One region of the Streptomyces sp. NPDC030991 genome, then DNA from elsewhere that is predicted to be linked to it. Evidence: predicted binding sites of a transcription regulator. Region 1 holds the regulator's gene; the other holds the start of a gene.
What was found. Region 1 encodes HrcA, which represses chaperone genes, less so after heat shock. Its sites were predicted from a motif close to TTNGCACTCNGNNNNNCNGAGTGCNAA; they were not measured.
Positions count from the first base shown of each region.

Region 2: a site for HrcA is predicted at 2,398-2,424, ahead of groL (chaperonin GroEL). Genes of this name have one in related genera too.

Region 1 covers NZ_JBVIFR010000003.1:308,254-316,589, reverse strand. Annotated here, with positions in the region: gene hemW (radical SAM family heme chaperone HemW) at 1-681, shown strand, start outside; gene ACZ45E_RS07605 (DUF3097 domain-containing protein) at 826-1,650, opposite strand; gene ACZ45E_RS07600 (MBL fold metallo-hydrolase) at 1,685-2,455, opposite strand; gene hrcA (heat-inducible transcriptional repressor HrcA) at 2,592-3,608, shown strand; gene dnaJ (molecular chaperone DnaJ) at 3,609-4,745, shown strand; gene ACZ45E_RS07585 (nitronate monooxygenase) at 4,881-5,954, shown strand; gene ACZ45E_RS07580 (16S rRNA (uracil(1498)-N(3))-methyltransferase) at 5,951-6,697, shown strand; gene ACZ45E_RS07575 (hypothetical protein) at 6,789-7,361, shown strand; gene ACZ45E_RS07570 (S41 family peptidase) at 7,436-8,336, shown strand, end outside.
Region 2 covers NZ_JBVIFR010000022.1:106,634-114,969, reverse strand. Annotated here, with positions in the region: gene ACZ45E_RS32235 (DUF397 domain-containing protein) at 1-120, shown strand, start outside; gene ACZ45E_RS32230 (hypothetical protein) at 206-484, shown strand; gene groL (chaperonin GroEL) at 605-2,230, opposite strand; gene ACZ45E_RS32220 (cold-shock protein) at 2,535-2,744, opposite strand; gene ACZ45E_RS32215 (ubiquitin-like small modifier protein 1) at 3,176-3,451, opposite strand; gene thrC (threonine synthase) at 3,506-4,816, opposite strand; SAM riboswitch class I at 4,835-4,990, opposite strand; gene ACZ45E_RS32205 (glucosyl-3-phosphoglycerate synthase) at 5,125-6,072, shown strand; gene ACZ45E_RS32200 (DUF7927 domain-containing protein) at 6,111-8,183, shown strand; gene ACZ45E_RS32195 (alpha,alpha-trehalose-phosphate synthase (UDP-forming)) at 8,272-8,336, shown strand, end outside.

The DNA.
Region 1 (8,336 bases):
CGGGCGGCCGGGTTCGAGCACGTCAACCTGGACCTGATCTACGGCACGCCCGGCGAGAGCGACGACGACTGGCGGGCCTCGCTGGACGCCGCGCTCGCCGCCGGCCCCGATCACGTCTCCGCGTACGCGCTGATCGTCGAGGAGGGCACGCAGCTCGCCCGGCGGATCCGGCGGGGCGAGGTGCCGATGACCGACGACGACGTGCACGCGGACCGGTACCTGATCGCCGAGGAGACGATGACGGCGGCCGGGTTCGAGTGGTACGAGGTGTCGAACTGGGCGACGTCCGAGGCGGCCCGCTGCCTCCACAACGAGCTGTACTGGCGCGGCGCCGACTGGTGGGGCGCCGGACCCGGGGCGCACTCGCACGTCGGCGGGGTGCGCTGGTGGAACGTGAAGCATCCCGGCGCGTACGCGGCCGCGCTGGCCGGGGGGAGGTCGCCGGGGGCGGGGCGCGAGGTGCTGGCCGACGAGGACCGGCGGGTCGAGCGGATCCTGTTGGAGCTGCGGCTCAGGGAGGGCTGCCCGTTGTCGTTGCTCCGGGCCGCCGGGCTTGCTGCTGCGCGGAAGGCGCTCGGGGACGGGTTGCTGGAGGCTGGGCCGTTCGCCGAGGGGCGGGCTGTGTTGACCCTGCGGGGGCGGTTGCTGGCCGACGGGGTCGTTCGGGACCTGGTCGACTAGGGGGAGCCGCCACCGCCTTAGCGCCGTAGGGGGTGCGGTCCTGTCCCGGCCGCGGGTCGTGGGTGGTTGCTCGCGCAGTTCCCCGCGCCCCTGGCGGGGCGTGTCTCAGCGGGGTATGCCTGGTTGCCCGCGCCCCTGGCGGGCTCAGGCTTCCGGGGCCGTCACGAAGTCGATCAACTCCTCGACCCGGCCCAGGAGTTCGGGCTCCAGGTCGCGGAAGGAGCGGACCCGGGACAGGATGTGCTGCCAGGCCTCGCCGGTGTTCGCCACGCGCCAGCCGAGGGCGCGGACCACGCCCGTCTTCCAGTCCTGGCCGTGCGGGATCCGGGGCCAGGACTCGATACCGACCGAGGACGGCTTCACGGCCTCCCAGATGTCGATGTACGGGTGGCCGACCACCAGCGCGTGCTCGCTCGTCACCGACTGGGCGATGCGCCACTCCTTCGTACCGGGGACCAGGTGGTCGACCAGGACGCCGAGCCGCGCGTCCGGGCCAGGACCGAACTCGGCCACGATCGCCGGGAGGTCGTCGACGCCCTCCAGGAACTCCACCGCCACGCCCTCGATGCGCAGGTCGTCGCCCCAGACCCGCTCGATGAGCTGTGCGTCGTGCTTGCCCTCCACGTAGATGCGGCCCGCGCGGGCCACCCGGGCGCGGGCCCCCGGCACCGCGACCGAACCGGACGCCGTGCGGGTCGGGCGCGCGGGGCCGCCGGCGGAGGGGCGTACCAGCGTGACGACCTTGCCCTCCAGCAGGAAACCGCGCGGCTCCATGGGGAACGCGCGGTGCTTGCCGAAGCGGTCCTCCAGGGTCACCGTCGGACCCTGCGCCGTCTTCTCGACGCGTACGACCGCGCCGCAGAAACCGGTGCTGACCTCCTCCACGACGAGGTCCGGCTCGGCCGGGATCTCGGGCGCGGGCTTGTTCCGCTTCCACGGAGGGGTGAGGTCGGGGGTGTACTGGCGCATTCGGCAGACGATAGGAGAAGCTCTTCCGTCCGGCCTACGACACGCCGAATCGGGCCGCCAGTGTGGCGCGCTGCTCGCGGACAAACCCCGCATTCACGGTCGATCCGTGCCCCGGTACGTAACAGGCGTCCTCGCCGCCGAGGGACAGCAGCCGGTCCAGCGCCGCGGGCCACTGGTGCGGGGCCGCGTCCGATCCCGCCTGGGGCTCGCCCGACTCCTCGACCAGGTCGCCGCAGAAGACGATCTCCGGCACACCCGGCGCGCCGGACACCAGGACCGCGAGGTCATGGCCGCTGTGACCGGGCCCGACGTTGGCGAGCAGCACCTGGACGCCGCCGCCCAGGTCCAGCGTCCGCTCGCCGCAGACCCGGTGGTCCGGTGTGACCAGGAGGTCCGCCGCCTCGGCCGCCAGATCGGGGTCGAGGCCGTGGTGGACGGCGGAGGCGCCCACGGCGTCGGCGCCGCCGCCCGCGAACACGGTGTCGATGCCCGCCGCGCCGTACACCTCGACGCCGGCGAACGCCGCCGTGCCGAGTACATGATCGAAGTGCGGATGGGTGAGTGCGATGTGCGTCACCCTCCCGTCCGCCCCCAGCAGGCGACGGACGTCCCCGCGCAGCCGGGCGCCCTCACGAAGTGAGGATCCGGTGTCGATCAGCAGGGCCGCGCCGTCGCCCACGACGAGCCCCGTCGTGCAGTCCCAGCCGGGCAGCCGGACCCGGCCCACCCGCGGCGCCAGTTCCTCCCAGGACGCCGACTTCCAGTCGATACCCGCCGCGCTCCGCGCACTCGCCGTGCTTTTCATGAGGTTGAAGCTAGCGGCCTTGCCGGGCCCGTACCCACCGGCCGTACACTGAGCCGGGGACGATTGGCACTCGCGCGCAGTGAGTGCCAAAACGAGAAAGATCGATCGCAGAGACAGTTGCTGGAGGTGTGCGCCGATGCTCAGTGAACGCAGGCTCGAAGTGCTGCGCGCCATCGTCCAGGACTACGTCGGCACCGAGGAGCCCGTCGGCTCCAAGGCGCTGACCGAGCGGCACAGCCTGGGCGTCTCACCGGCGACGGTGCGCAACGACATGGCCGCTCTGGAGGACGAGGGGTTCATCGCCCAGCCGCACACCAGTGCCGGGCGCATCCCCACCGACAAGGGGTACCGCCTCTTCGTCGACAAGCTCACCGCGGTGAAGCCGATGACCCCGCCGGAGCGGCGCGCCATCCAGAACTTCCTGGAGGGCGCCGTCGACCTCGACGACGTCGTCGGACGGACCGTGCGGCTGCTCGCGCAGCTGACGCGGCAGGTCGCGGTCGTCCAGTACCCGTCCCTCACGCGGTCCACCGTGCGCCATGTCGAGCTGCTCGCGCTCGCGCCCGCCCGTCTGATGCTCGTACTGATCACGGACACCGGGCGCGTCGAGCAGCGGATGATCGACTGCCCGGCGCCGTTCGGCGAATCGTCCCTCGCGGATCTGCGGGCGCGGCTCAACGCGCGCGTGGCGGGGCGCCGGTTCGCCGACGTCCCGCAGCTGGTGCAGGACCTGCCGGAGGTCTTCGAGACGGAGGACCGCGGCACGGTCTCGACGGTGCTCTCCACGCTGATGGAGGCGCTCGTCGAGGAGACCGAGGAGCGGCTGATGATCGGCGGCACCGCCAATCTCACCCGCTTCGGACATGACTTTCCCCTCACCATCCGGCCCGTGCTTGAGGCACTTGAGGAGCAGGTCGTGCTCCTCAAGTTGCTTGGTGAGGTGGGTGATTCGGGCATGGCCGTACGGATCGGTCACGAGAACGCCCACGAGGGACTCAACTCCACGTCCGTCGTGTCGGTCGGCTACGGTTCGGGCGGCGAGGCAGTAGCCAAGCTCGGCGTGGTCGGACCGACCCGCATGGATTACCCGGGAACGATGGGAGCAGTACGCGCAGTGGCACGTTACGTCGGACAGATCCTGGCGGAGTCGTAAGTGGCCACGGACTACTACGCCGTACTCGGCGTGCGCCGAGACGCTTCCCAGGACGAGATCAAGAAGGCCTTTCGCAGGCTGGCCCGTGAGCTTCACCCGGACGTGAATCCGGATCCGAAGACTCAGGAGCGGTTCAAGGAGATCAACGCCGCCTACGAGGTGCTCTCCGACCCGCAGAAGAAGCAGGTCTACGACCTCGGGGGCGACCCCTTGTCGGGGGCCGGCGGAGGCGGCGCCGGCGGCTTCGGCGCCGGTGGGTTCGGGAACTTCTCGGACATCATGGACGCGTTCTTCGGGACCGCGTCGCAGCGTGGCCCCCGGTCGCGCACGCGCCGCGGCCAGGACGCCATGATCCGGCTCGAGATCGAGCTGGACGAGGCCGCCTTCGGCACCACCAAGGACATCCAGGTCGACACGGCCGTCGTCTGCACGACGTGCAGCGGCGAGGGTGCGGCGCCCGGCACCTCCGCCCAGACCTGCGACATGTGTCGCGGGCGCGGCGAGGTCTCGCAGGTCACGCGGTCCTTCCTCGGCCAGGTCATGACGTCCAGGCCGTGCCCGCAGTGCCAGGGCTTCGGCACCGTCGTGCCGACGCCGTGCCCCGAGTGCGCCGGTGACGGCCGCATCCGCTCGCGGCGCACGCTGACGGTGAAGATCCCGGCCGGTGTGGACAACGGGACGCGGATCCAGCTCGCGGGCGAGGGCGAGGTCGGCCCCGGCGGCGGCCCCGCCGGTGACCTGTACGTCGAGATCCACGAGCTGCCGCACGCGGTATTCCAGCGGCGCGGCGACGACCTGCACTGCACGGTGACCCTCCCCATGACGGCGGCGGCCCTCGGCACGAAGGTGCCGCTGGAGACGCTCGACGGCATGGAGGAGGTCGACATCCGGCCCGGCACCCAGTCCGGCCAGTCGGTCCCGCTGCACGGACGCGGCATCACGCATCTGCGCGGCGGCGGCCGCGGCGACCTCATCGTGCACGTCGAGGTCATGACCCCGCAGAAGCTCGAACCCGAGCAGGAGCGCCTCCTGCGCGAGCTCGCCGAGCTGCGCGGCGAGGAGCGGCCCCTGGGCCAGTTCCAGCCGGGGCAGCAGGGGCTGTTCTCGCGGTTGAAGGACGCGTTCAACGGGCGGTGACGGGCGGGCGGCGTCCCATGCGGGGCGCCGCGCCGGAGCGGCGACGTTTGAGGGTGTGTCACCCCGTTCGGGGTGGCACATGCCGGGCGGATGCGCCGATTCGGCCCTCCGACGCGTACGTGGCACGATGCCGTCATGTCCTCCGCGCTGACCGATCTCTGCCCCTGTCCGATCGTGCAGGCCCCCATGGCAGGGGGCGGGTCGAGCCCCGCGCTCGCGGCCGCCGTGTCCGAGGCGGGCGGCCTCGGGTTCCTCGCCGCCGGCTACAAGACGGCCGACGGGATGTACCAGGAGATCAAGCAGGTGCGGGGGCTGACCGGGCGACCGTTCGGCGTCAACCTGTTCCTGCCGCAGCCGGAGTACGCGGACCCCGCCGCGGTCGACGTCTACCGCCACCAGCTCGCCGGTGAGGCCGGCTGGTACCAGACGCGGCTCGGCGACCCCGACGGCGGACGCGACGACGGCTACGACGCCAAGCTCGCCATCCTGCTCGACGACCCGGTCCCGCTGGTCACCTTCACCTTCGGCTGCCCCGCGCCCGAGGTGACCGACGCGCTGCGCAAGGCGGGCACCCGCACCGCCGTCACCGTGACGACCGTGGAGGAGGCGCTCGCCGCGCAGCGGTCCGGCGCCGACGCCGTGTGCGTCCAGGGCATCGAGGCCGGCGGACACCAGGGCACGCACCGCGACCACCCCGAGACCGACGGCAGCGGCGTCGGACTGCTGGCGCTGATCGCCCAGGTACGCGAAGCGGTCCAGCTGCCGATCATCGCGGCCGGCGGGATCATGCGGGGCGCGCAGATCGCCGCCGTGCTCGCCGCCGGGGCCGACCTCGCCCAGCTGGGCACGGCGTTCCTGGTGACGCCCGAGTCGGGTGCGCCCGCGCCGCACAAGCAGGCCATGACCGATCCGCTGTTCACCCGGACCGAGCTGACGCGGGCGTTCTCGGGGCGGCCCGCGCGCGGGCTCGTCAACCGGTTCCTGCGCGAGCACGGGCCGTACGCGCCCGCCGCGTACCCGGAGGTCCACCACATGACGTCGCCGCTGCGCAAGGCCGCGGCCAAGGCCGGTGATCCGCAGGCCATGGCGTTGTGGGCGGGGCAGGGCCACCGGCTCGCCCGGGAGCTGCCCGCCGGGCAGCTCGTCGAGGTCCTCGCCGCCGAACTCTCCGCCGCCAAGGCCGCGCTCGGGCAGGGGGGTGCCGCGTGACCGCGCCGGTGTTCGTGGTCGACGGCCCGGTGCCGGGTGACTGCACCTACGTACTGGACGGGGCCGAGGGGCGGCACGCCGTCTCCGTGAAGCGGCTGCGGGCCGGGGAGGCGCTCGTGCTGACCGACGGGCGCGGCGCCTGGAGCGAGGCTGTCGTCACCGCAGCCGAGGGCAAGGACCGGCTGGTCGTCGAGGCGGGACCGGCGCGGACCGAGGAGGCGGGAAAGCCCCGGATCACCGTCGTGCAGGCCCTGCCCAAGGGGGACCGCGGCGAGCTGGCCGTCGAGACGATGACCGAGACGGGCGTCGACGCGATCGTGCCGTGGGCGGCCTCGCGGTGCATCACGCAGTGGCGGGGCGAGCGCGGGACCAAGGCCCTCGGCAAGTGGCGGGCCACCGCGCGCGAGGCAGGCAAGCAGTCGCGCCGGGTCCGCTTCCCCGACATCGCGGACGCCGCGTCCACCAAGGAGGTCGCGGCGCTGCTCGCCGCGGCGGACCTCGCCGTCGTGCTGCACGAGGACCGTGACGCGCGAAGCGCCGCGCTGGCCTCGGCGGAGCTCCCGGCGGACGGGGAGATCGTGCTGGTCGTCGGGCCTGAGGGCGGCGTATCGCCGGAGGAGCTGGAGATGTTCGGCGCGGCCGGGGCGCGTCCGTACCGGCTCGGACGGAGTGTGCTGCGGACGTCGACAGCGGGGACGGCGGCGGTGGCGTTGCTGCTGGGGCGCACCGGGCGCTGGGGCTGACGCCCGGCACGAACCGCAGCCCGTGACGGCCGCCGCACTGTGGCCGCAAGCGCTCTACCGGGCCGCTGAAGAGAGTGGCATCCTGCCGGGCATGGGGGAATTGCGACGGATCAGCGGTGCATTGCTAAGGCCCCGGGCGACGCGGGTGCTGGCCGCGGGCGGCGTCGTGGCCGTCGTGGCCGCCGGGGCCGTCGCGTGCCGGCCGGTCGACGGGGAGCTGAACACGGTCACGGTCGCCACCACCACCGACACCGAGGCCACGCAGGAGCTGACCCGGACGCACGCCGGGGTCGCCTGGCTCAGCTGCACCAGCACCTACAGCGACCGCTCCACACCCACCGGTTCGGCACCGAGCGAGGTGACCGTGGACTGCCGGGGGAAGACCAAGGGCGGCCAGGACATCACCGTCAAGGGCCGGGTCTACGGGGTCGTCCCCGGCAAGTGCGTGCGCGGCGACGTGATCGCGCGGGTCGAGAACAAGGTCCGGTTCCACCTCCAGGTCCTCGGCAACTGCGCCGCCGCGGACCCGACCACGTACACGCCCGCGCCCGTGCCCGCGCAACCCGCCCACCAGGAACCGCGGCCCGGCAGCACCCGGACCGTCACCGAGACCGTCACCGTCCGCGAGCCCGACCCCGACTGCTCCTGCTTCGAAGGGAAATGAGGAGCGGTGGCGGCGGGCAGGGAAGTGCGCGGGAGGGTTGACGCGCGGCGGGCCGCAAATTCAGGGTGGGCGGAGTGACGAACCCTGCCTACCTCCGGTTCCCGCACCTGCACGGCGACTCGGTGGTCTTCGCCGCCGAGGACGACGTATGGGCCGCACCCCTCGACGGCGGCCGCGCCTGGCGCGTCAGCGCCGACAACGTACCGGTCACCCACCCACGCGTCTCCCCGGACGGCACGACCGTCGCCTGGACGTCGCGGCGCGACGGCGCCCCCGAGGCACAGGTCGCGCCGCTCGACGGAGGAGCCGCGAAACGCCTGACGTACTGGGGGAGTTGGACCACCACCGTGCGCGGCTGGACGCCCGACGGGCGGGTCCTCGTCACCAGTACGCACGGCCAGGCCACGCTGCGCCGCAGCTGGGCGCGGGCGCTGCCGCTGGACGGCGGCCCCGCCGAACTCCTGCCCTACGGACCCGTGGGCGGCGTCGCCCACGGGCCGGACTCCGCGGTGGTGCTGCTCTCCGCGCCGATGGGGCGGGAGGCCGCCTGGTGGAAGCGGTACCGCGGCGGCACGGCGGGAAAGCTCTGGATCGACCGCGACGGCGGCGGCGACTTCGTACGGCTGCACGAGGAGCTCGACGGGAACATCGAGTACCCGCTGTGGGCCGGGGGAAGGCTCGGGTTCCTCTCCGACCACGAGGGGGTCGGCGCGCTGTACTCGTCCCTCGCGGACGGCTCGGACCTGCGCCGGCACACACCCGTCGGCGACGCGTTCTACGCCCGGCACGCCGCCACCGACGGCACCCGGGTCGTCTACGCGAGCGCCGGTGAACTGTGGATCGTCGACGACCTGGAGTCGGCCGAGCCGCGCCGCCTCGACGTGACGCTCGGCGGGCAGCGGGCCCGGCTGCGGCCGCGCCCCGTCGACGCGGCGCGCTGGTTCGGGGCCGCGTCGCCCGACCACACCGGGCGCG
Region 2 (8,336 bases), on a different contig from region 1:
ATCACCCACGACCACCCCGGACTGATCCCGGTCCGCGACTCGAAGAACCCCGCCGGACCGAAGCTCGTGCTCCGGGCGGAGACCTGGTCCGCGTTCGTCGCCGACCTGCGGCGCGGCTGACCCGGACGGTGCCCGGCGCGGCCCCGGGCCCGAACCGAAACGCGCTCCGCATGCGGCTCGCCGCGCCCTCCCGCATCCTGGGCCCATGGCTGAGAGCACTTTCTCGAAGATCTCCTGGACCGAGTTCCGCCCCGACCAGCGGCGTCTGGTCACCGGCGCGGCGCTGACCGGCGCGGGCATGCTCGTCGCCGCGGCGGGCGTCGGCGTACTGGTCTACGAACTCGCCCGCGCGGGCCGCACCTGGACCGGCGGCTGGCAGGTGCCGCCGACGGAGCTGGCGTCCCGCGCCTTCCACCAGGCGCAGAGCGCGGCGCAGGCGGGCCGTGACGCCTGGGCCAGCTACCAGGAGTCACCGGTCCGCTAGGGCTTGCCCTCCGCCCCCACGAGCGCCCCCACAGAACGCCCGAGGGCGGCACCCCCTCGTGAAGAGGAAGTGCCGCCCTCGGGAACGAACAGACAAGCTGAACCAGGTCGGTGACCGGGATCAGAAGTCCATGTCACCGCCCGGCATGCCGCCCGGAGCGCCGCCGGCAGCGGCCTTCTCCGGCTTGTCGGCGATGACGGCCTCGGTGGTGAGGAACAGCGCGGCGATCGACGCGGCGTTCTGCAGCGCGGAGCGCGTCACCTTCGCCGGGTCGATGATGCCCTCGGCGATCATGTCGACGTACTCACCGGTCGCGGCGTTCAGGCCGTGACCGACGGGCAGGTTGCGCACCTTCTCGACGACGACGCCACCCTCGAGACCACCGTTGACGGAGATCTGCTTGAGCGGGGCCTCAAGGGCGAGCTTCACGGCGTTGGCGCCGGTCGCCTCGTCACCCTCGAGCTCCAGCTTCTCGAAGACCGCGGAGGCCTGGAGGAGGGCCACGCCACCACCGGCGACGATGCCCTCTTCGACGGCCGCCTTCGCGTTGCGAACGGCGTCCTCGATGCGGTGCTTGCGCTCCTTGAGCTCGACCTCGGTCGCGGCACCGGCCTTGATGACCGCAACACCGCCGGCGAGCTTCGCCAGGCGCTCCTGCAGCTTCTCGCGGTCGTAGTCGCTGTCCGAGTTCTCGATCTCGGCGCGGATCTGGTTGACACGACCCTGGACCTGGTCGCTCTCACCGGAGCCGTCGACGATGGTCGTCTCGTCCTTGGTGATGACGACCTTGCGGGCGCGGCCGAGCAGGTCGAGACCGGCGTTCTCCAGCTTGAGGCCGACCTCCTCGGAGATGACGGTGCCACCGGTGAGGATGGCGATGTCGCCGAGCATGGCCTTGCGGCGGTCACCGAAGCCGGGCGCCTTGACGGCGACGGACTTGAAGGTGCCACGGATCTTGTTGACGACCAGGGTCGACAGGGCCTCGCCCTCGACGTCCTCGGCGATGATCAGCAGCGGCTTGCCGGACTGCATGACCTTCTCGAGCAGCGGAAGGAGGTCCTTCACGTTGCCGATCTTCGAGTTGACGATCAGGATGTACGGGTCGTCGAGCGACGCCTCCATACGCTCCATGTCGGTGGCGAAGTACGCCGAGATGTAGCCCTTGTCGAAGCGCATACCCTCGGTGAGCTCGAGCTCCAGACCGAAGGTCTGGGACTCCTCGACGGTGATGACGCCTTCCTTGCCGACCTTGTCCATGGCCTCGGCGATGAGCTCGCCGATCTGGGTGTCGGCGGCGGAGATGGAGGCCGTCGAAGCGATCTGCTCCTTGGTCTCCACGTCCTTGGCCTGCTCGAGGAGGGCGGCGGAGACGGCCTCGACGGCCTTCTCGATGCCACGCTTGAGGGCCATCGGGTTGGCACCGGCGGCCACGTTGCGCAGACCCTCGCGCACCAGGGCCTGGGCCAGGACGGTCGCGGTCGTCGTGCCGTCACCGGCGACGTCGTCCGTCTTCTTCGCGACCTCCTTGACCAGCTCGGCGCCGATCTTCTCGTACGGGTCCTCGAGCTCGATCTCCTTGGCGATGGAGACACCATCGTTGGTGATCGTGGGGGCGCCCCACTTCTTCTCGAGGACGACGTTGCGACCCTTGGGGCCCAGGGTCACCTTGACGGCGTCGGCGAGCTGGTTCATGCCGCGCTCGAGGCCGCGCCGTGCCTCCTCGTCGAACGCGATGATCTTGGCCATGTGAAGTGGTCCTCCCGGACGGGGTGGAAAAGCAAGCAAACGGACCGTGCTGGTGCCCGCGACGGACGGCCCCCGAGCCTTGTGGTTCCTTGCCCCACCAGGCTCCCGGACCTCACCGACCCGATCCAAGTTCTGTCACTCTCACCTGGAGAGTGCTAAGCCAATGATTAGCACTCGACCCATGCGAGTGCAAGCGGCTACCACAGATTCGCGAGGGGCGCGCGCAGCACGAAGGGCCCGGGCCCCCGGATGGGGGCACGGACCCTTCGACTCGTACGAAGCCTGCGGTCAGTCGCGACGCGCTTCAGCCGGCGGCGGCCAGGCGGACCATGTCGGCCTGCGGCCCCTTCTGGCCCTGCGAGATCTCGAATTCCACTCGCTGACCCTCTTCGAGGGTGCGGTAGCCGTCCATCTGAATCGCGCTGTAGTGGACGAATACATCCGCACCACCGTCGACCGCGATGAAGCCGTACCCCTTCTCCGCGTTGAACCACTTGACGGTGCCCTGAGCCATGCCTAACTCCCCTATTACTGGCCCTTGCACAGACCCGCACTTCGCGGATCCGGGTCAGACCTCACCCCCCCGAATGTGTTGGGGTGTGCGCCGGAACGCGTCGACCGCGGCTGAATGTATCTGCCCAACTGCCGTCTGCAACAGGTCAATCGGACGAGAATTCTGGGCACGCGCGATCGGGGTAACCGGGCCGATTCACCGGAACCCGGGGCAAGTCGGGCCGGGTAAATGCCGTAAAGAGCCCGAAAGGGCTGGGTACTTTGGCTGCTTCTTGTCGCGTCTCGACCGAGAACTCATATGCGCCCGTCATGCACCACGGACGGGAACGAATCAGCTTTCCCAACTGTACCGCGCTCAACCATGCAGAATTGCCCCCTCCGCTTCTCTCGCGGAGGGGGCAATCAGAGTGACTCTGGGTAGAGCAGGGAAGATCAGCCGCCGGCGACGGCGGGAATGATCGAAACGCCGGCGCCGTCCGGCGTCGCCGTCTCCAGGCCCTGCTCGAAGCGGACGTCGTCGTCATTGACGTAGACATTGACGAAGCGGCGCAGCTTGCCCTGGTCGTCGAGGACGCGGGCGGCGATCCCGGTGTGGTTCTTCTCCAGGTCGGCGATGACATCGCCGAGCGTGGCGCCCTCGGCGGCGACCTCGGCCTGCCCGCCGGTGTAGGTACGGAGAATGGTGGGGATGCGGACGTTGACGCTCATGGCTGGGTGACTCCCGGTGCTACAGGTTCGCGGGGCTACGGGTTCGGATCGGGCTCAGTGGTCGAGCCCTGCGGCGCGGAACGCCTCCAGGCTCGGCCGGATCGTCGCCGTCGCCTGGGAGGTCTCGGCGACGGCGTCCAGCGTCTTCAGACCGTCGCCCGTGTTCAGGACGACCGTCGTCAGGGACGGGTCGATGAGGCCCGCCTCGATGAGCTTCTTGGTGACGCCCAGCGTCACACCGCCCGCCGTCTCCGCGAAGATGCCCTCCGTCTGCGCGAGCAGCCTGATCGCGTCGACGACCTGCTCGTCGTTCACGTCCTCCACCGCGCCGCCGGTGCGGCGCGCGATGTCCAGGACGTACGGGCCGTCGGCCGGGTTGCCGATGGCGAGCGACTTGGCGATGGTGTCCGGCTTCTGCGGGCGCACCACGTCCGTGCCCGCCTTGTACGCGACCGAGACCGGCGAGCAGCCCTCCGCCTGGGCGCCGAACAGCTTGTACGGCTTGTCCTCGACGAGCCCGAGCTTGATCAGCTCCTGGAGACCCTTGTCGATCTTCGTGAACTGCGAGCCGGACGCGATCGGGATGACCAGCTGGTCCGGGAGGCGCCAGCCGAGCTGCTCGCAGATCTCGTAGGCGAGGGTCTTGGAGCCTTCGCCGTAGTACGGGCGCAGGTTGACGTTGACGAAGCCCCAGCCCTCGCCCAGCGGGTCGCCGATGAGCTCGGAGCAGAAGCGGTTCACGTCGTCGTAGTTGCCCTCGATGGCGACGAGGTCACCGCCGTAGACACCGGCCATCACGACCTTGCCCTGCTCCAGGTCGTGCGGGATGAAGACGCAGGAGCGGAAGCCCGCGCGGGCGGCGGCGGCGCCCACGGCGCCGGCCAGGTTGCCCGTCGAGGAGCAGGAGAGAGTGGTGAAGCCGAAGGCGCGCGCGGCCTCGATGGCCTGCGCGACGACGCGGTCCTTGAAGGAGTGCGTGGGGTTGCCGGAGTCGTCCTTGACGAACAACTTGCCCTGCTCGACACCGAGTTCACGGGCGAGGTTGTCGGCCTTGACGAGCTTGGTCCAGCCGGGGTTCAGGTTCGGCTTCTCGGCGACGTCGGCCGGGACGGGCAGGAGGGGGGCGTAGCGCCAGATGTTGGCCGGGCCCGCCTCGATCTGCTTGCGAAGCGCCTCGGGGTCGCCGACGGGCAGGTCGTACGCGACTTCCAGAGGCCCGAAACACTCGACGCAGGCGAAGATCGGCCCGAGCTCGAACCTGGTGCCGCACTCGCGGCAGGAGAGGCCGGACGCGGGGCCCAGATCGACGGTCTTCGCGGAGGTGCCCGGGGTGGCGTCGGTGGTGGCGACAGTCTGTACAGCCATGAGAGGCGAGGCCCTTTCTCCTCATCTTCCTCGCGGCGCATCTCGCCACGAGACGGATTTGGCACCTTCCCGAGCCGGGAGCCTCGCGGGCGCACTGCAATCTGCGCGACGAGACCGGCTGGAGGGTTGCCGGGGCTTCAACGGGCCGTATCCCTCTGCCCCTCTGGATGAGCGGTATTCGGTTGTGTGGGGCGGCGACCCCGACATGCGATGGTCACCCGCCTTGTTCAAGACTGTAACCGAAGGCCCGGACCCTTGAGATAGTCGTCCGAACCGCGAGATGGATCACATTGGGAAGGACTCTGACCGTGCTCGAAGAGGTCGAGACCTGGCTGAGCAGGCGTTCCTGGTCCGTGACCGACCGCCCGCGGCCCCAGCTGGCCGCCGCTAAACGCGCGTCGGGACAGCGGGTCAGCGTCGTCCTGCCCGCGCTCGACGAGGAGAGGACGGTCGGCGAGATCGTCTCGGTGATCCGGCGCGAGCTGATGACCGCGGCCGCGCCGCTCGTCGACGAACTGGTGGTCCTGGACTCCGGCTCCACCGACCGCACCGCCGAGGTGGCCGCGGCGGCCGGGGCCCGTGTGGTGCACCGGGACACGGTCCTGCCACGCATCCCGGCCCTGCCCGGCAAGGGCGAGGTGCTGTGGCGTTCGCTCTTCGTCACCTCGGGCGACATCGTGTGCTTCGTCGACGCGGACCTGCGGGAGTTCTCGGCGGACTTCGTCACCGGGATCGTCGGCCCGCTGCTCACCGACCCGGACGTGAGCTTCGTGAAGGCCATGTACGACCGGCCGCTGGGCGACGCCGCCGGTCAGGGCGGCCGGGTCACGGAGCTGATGGCCCGCCCGATCCTCAACATGCACTGGCCCCGGCTCGCCGGGTTCGTCCAGCCGCTGGGCGGCGAGTACGCGGCGCGCAGGTCGCTCCTCGAACAGCTGCCGTTCCCCGTCGGGTACGGCGTCGAGCTCGGGCTGCTCGTCGACGCGCTGCACACCGTGGGTCTGGACGCGCTGGCCCAGGTCGACGTGGGGGTGCGCAAGCACCGGCACCAGGACGGGCAGGCGCTCGGCCGGATGGCCGCGGCGATCTACCGCACGGCGCAGCTGCGGCTGGCCCGCGGGCATCTGGTGCGGCCGGTGCTCACCCAGTTCGAGCGGGGCGAGGACGGTTTCGCGCCGAGGACGTACACGGTGGACACGGCGGAGCGGCCGCCGATGACCGAGATCAGTGAGTATGCGGAGCGTCGCGTGGCGTAATCAGGAGGTAATCATTATTTCTGCCTAGATTGCCCCCTATGTGGCTCGGACACCTCAAGGGCTGGGCGGCGCTCGCCGCGACAGCGACAGCCGCCGCGACCCTCGTCGCCGCGGCCACCCCCGCCTCCGCCGTCGTCGTCGAACCCTTCGCCAAGCGCTACGAGGAAGCCCTCTACGGCGACTTCCTCACCTTCGGCAACACCGTGCTGCGCTGCCCCGCCACGCCCCAGGACGCCGCGACGCGCTGCGCGAACGCGCAGTCCGGACAGACCGCGGAGAACAACAACCAGTTCGCCATGGAGTACGCGGACACGGCCGGGTTCGGCTCGACGGTCCTGAACTCCTCCACCGGCAAGGTGACGATCCCGCCCGGCGCCACGGTCGCGTACGCCCGCCTCTTCTGGGGCGGCAACGACGGCACGTACAAGCTCGGCCGCAACCAGATCAAGCGCTGCGACACCGCGGGCCCCGCCACCTCGCCGCCCGGCGACCCGCTCACCGAGCGGCCCGTGGTGCGGGTGGCCGGCGGCGCCGAGTCCCCGGTCGCCGTGCGCGACGCGGTACGCACCCCGGCCGGGGCCGGCGGCCCGCACTACTACACCGCCGAGTCCGACATCACCTCGCTCTTCTCCGGCGTCCCCACCGGCGTCGAGGTGCCCGTCGCCGTCGGCGACGTGTGGGCCCCCACCGGCAAGGGCTGCGTCGGCGGCTGGTCGCTGACCCTCGTCTACAAGTACTCCGGCCCGAACAGCGAGTACGCGCCCACCCGCCGCAACGTCTACGTGTACGGCGGCCACGTCGTCCAGCAGTCCAAGGACCCGGACACCACCATCTCCATCGACGACTTCTACCGGGCCGGCGGCGGTGACGTACGCGCCGGTGTCACGGCGTACGAGGGCGACGCGAACGTGGCGGGCGACCAGTTCCTGGTCAACGGCCGGCAGATCGGCGACCCGGACGGCGGAGGCACCGGCAACTTCTTCGACAGCCACGCCGACGGCGCCCTCGACCCGGACGACCACAACAACTTCAGCATCGACGCCAAGCAGGCCGTCATCCCGTCGGCCGCGCTGCCGCCGGGCTCCACGTCGGCCCGGCTGACGTTCCGTACCAAGGGCGACACCTACGTGCCCTCGGCGCTCGCCTTCTCCGTGCCGGTCCCCGACCTGGAGGTCAGGAAGAGCGCCACACCGAAGAAGGTCCCGCCGGGCGGCAAGGTGACGTACACGATCACCGCCAAGAACATCGGCGAGGTCGACTACCCGGGCGCGAAGCTCAGCGACGACCTGAGCGACGTACTGGACGACGCCACCTACGACGGCGACGCCAGGGCCACCCTGGGCCACGTCACCTACGACGCGCCGAAGCTGAACTGGCGCGGTGACGTGCCCGCGGGCAGGACCGCGAAGATCACCTACAGCGTCACGCTCCACGACCCGCTCCGCGGCGACGGCAGACTCACCAACCACGTCGTCGCCGACACCCCGCGCACCAACTGCGCGGACGATTCGAGCGACCCGCACTGCGGGACGGCGCCCGTCGTCAAGAAGCAGCGCGGGCCCGTCCCGCCGCTGGACATCGTCGAGCGGCCCTCCACCACGACCCCGCGCCCGTGCGCCCGGATCAGCGACACCATCACCCTGCGCAACACGAGCGCCCACCCCCGCAGGGACGCGCGGATCCACTGGCCCGCGAAGGGCGCCGTCGGCACCCCGGCCGCGACGCGCGGCACCATCACCAGAAAGGGCTCGGCCTTCCACTGGGCCGGCGACGTCCCGGCCCACGGGAAAGTCGTCATCACGTGGAAGCTGCGGGTCTCCTGCGCGCCCGGCAAGGCCCTCGTCGTCCCGGTCTCCGGTGACGTGCCGAGGACCAGCTGCCCGCAGCGGACCCGCGGGGGCGGCGACGACCCGTGCACCGCGGTCATCGTCCCCCGCCGCCAGCAGGCCCGGCCCGCCCCGGCACAGCCGCACGCGCGGCCGCACCACGGCCCCGCGCTCGCCGAGACGGGCTCCGGCCGGTCGTCGGCGCTCCTGTACGGCGGGCTCGCCCTCTCCCTGTGCGGGCTCGGCGCGCTGGCCCTCGCGGCGGTCCGCAGCCGCCGGGACTGACCTTCACCGCGGGTGACACGTACGGCCGGACTCCTGACGGAATCCGGCCGTACGTTTGAACAGGGGCGAGCCGGGCTAGCGTGCCCGTATGGCTTCCACGCAAGGTGCTGCTGAGGTTCTCGTCGCGTCCAACCGCGGCCCCGTCTCGTACGT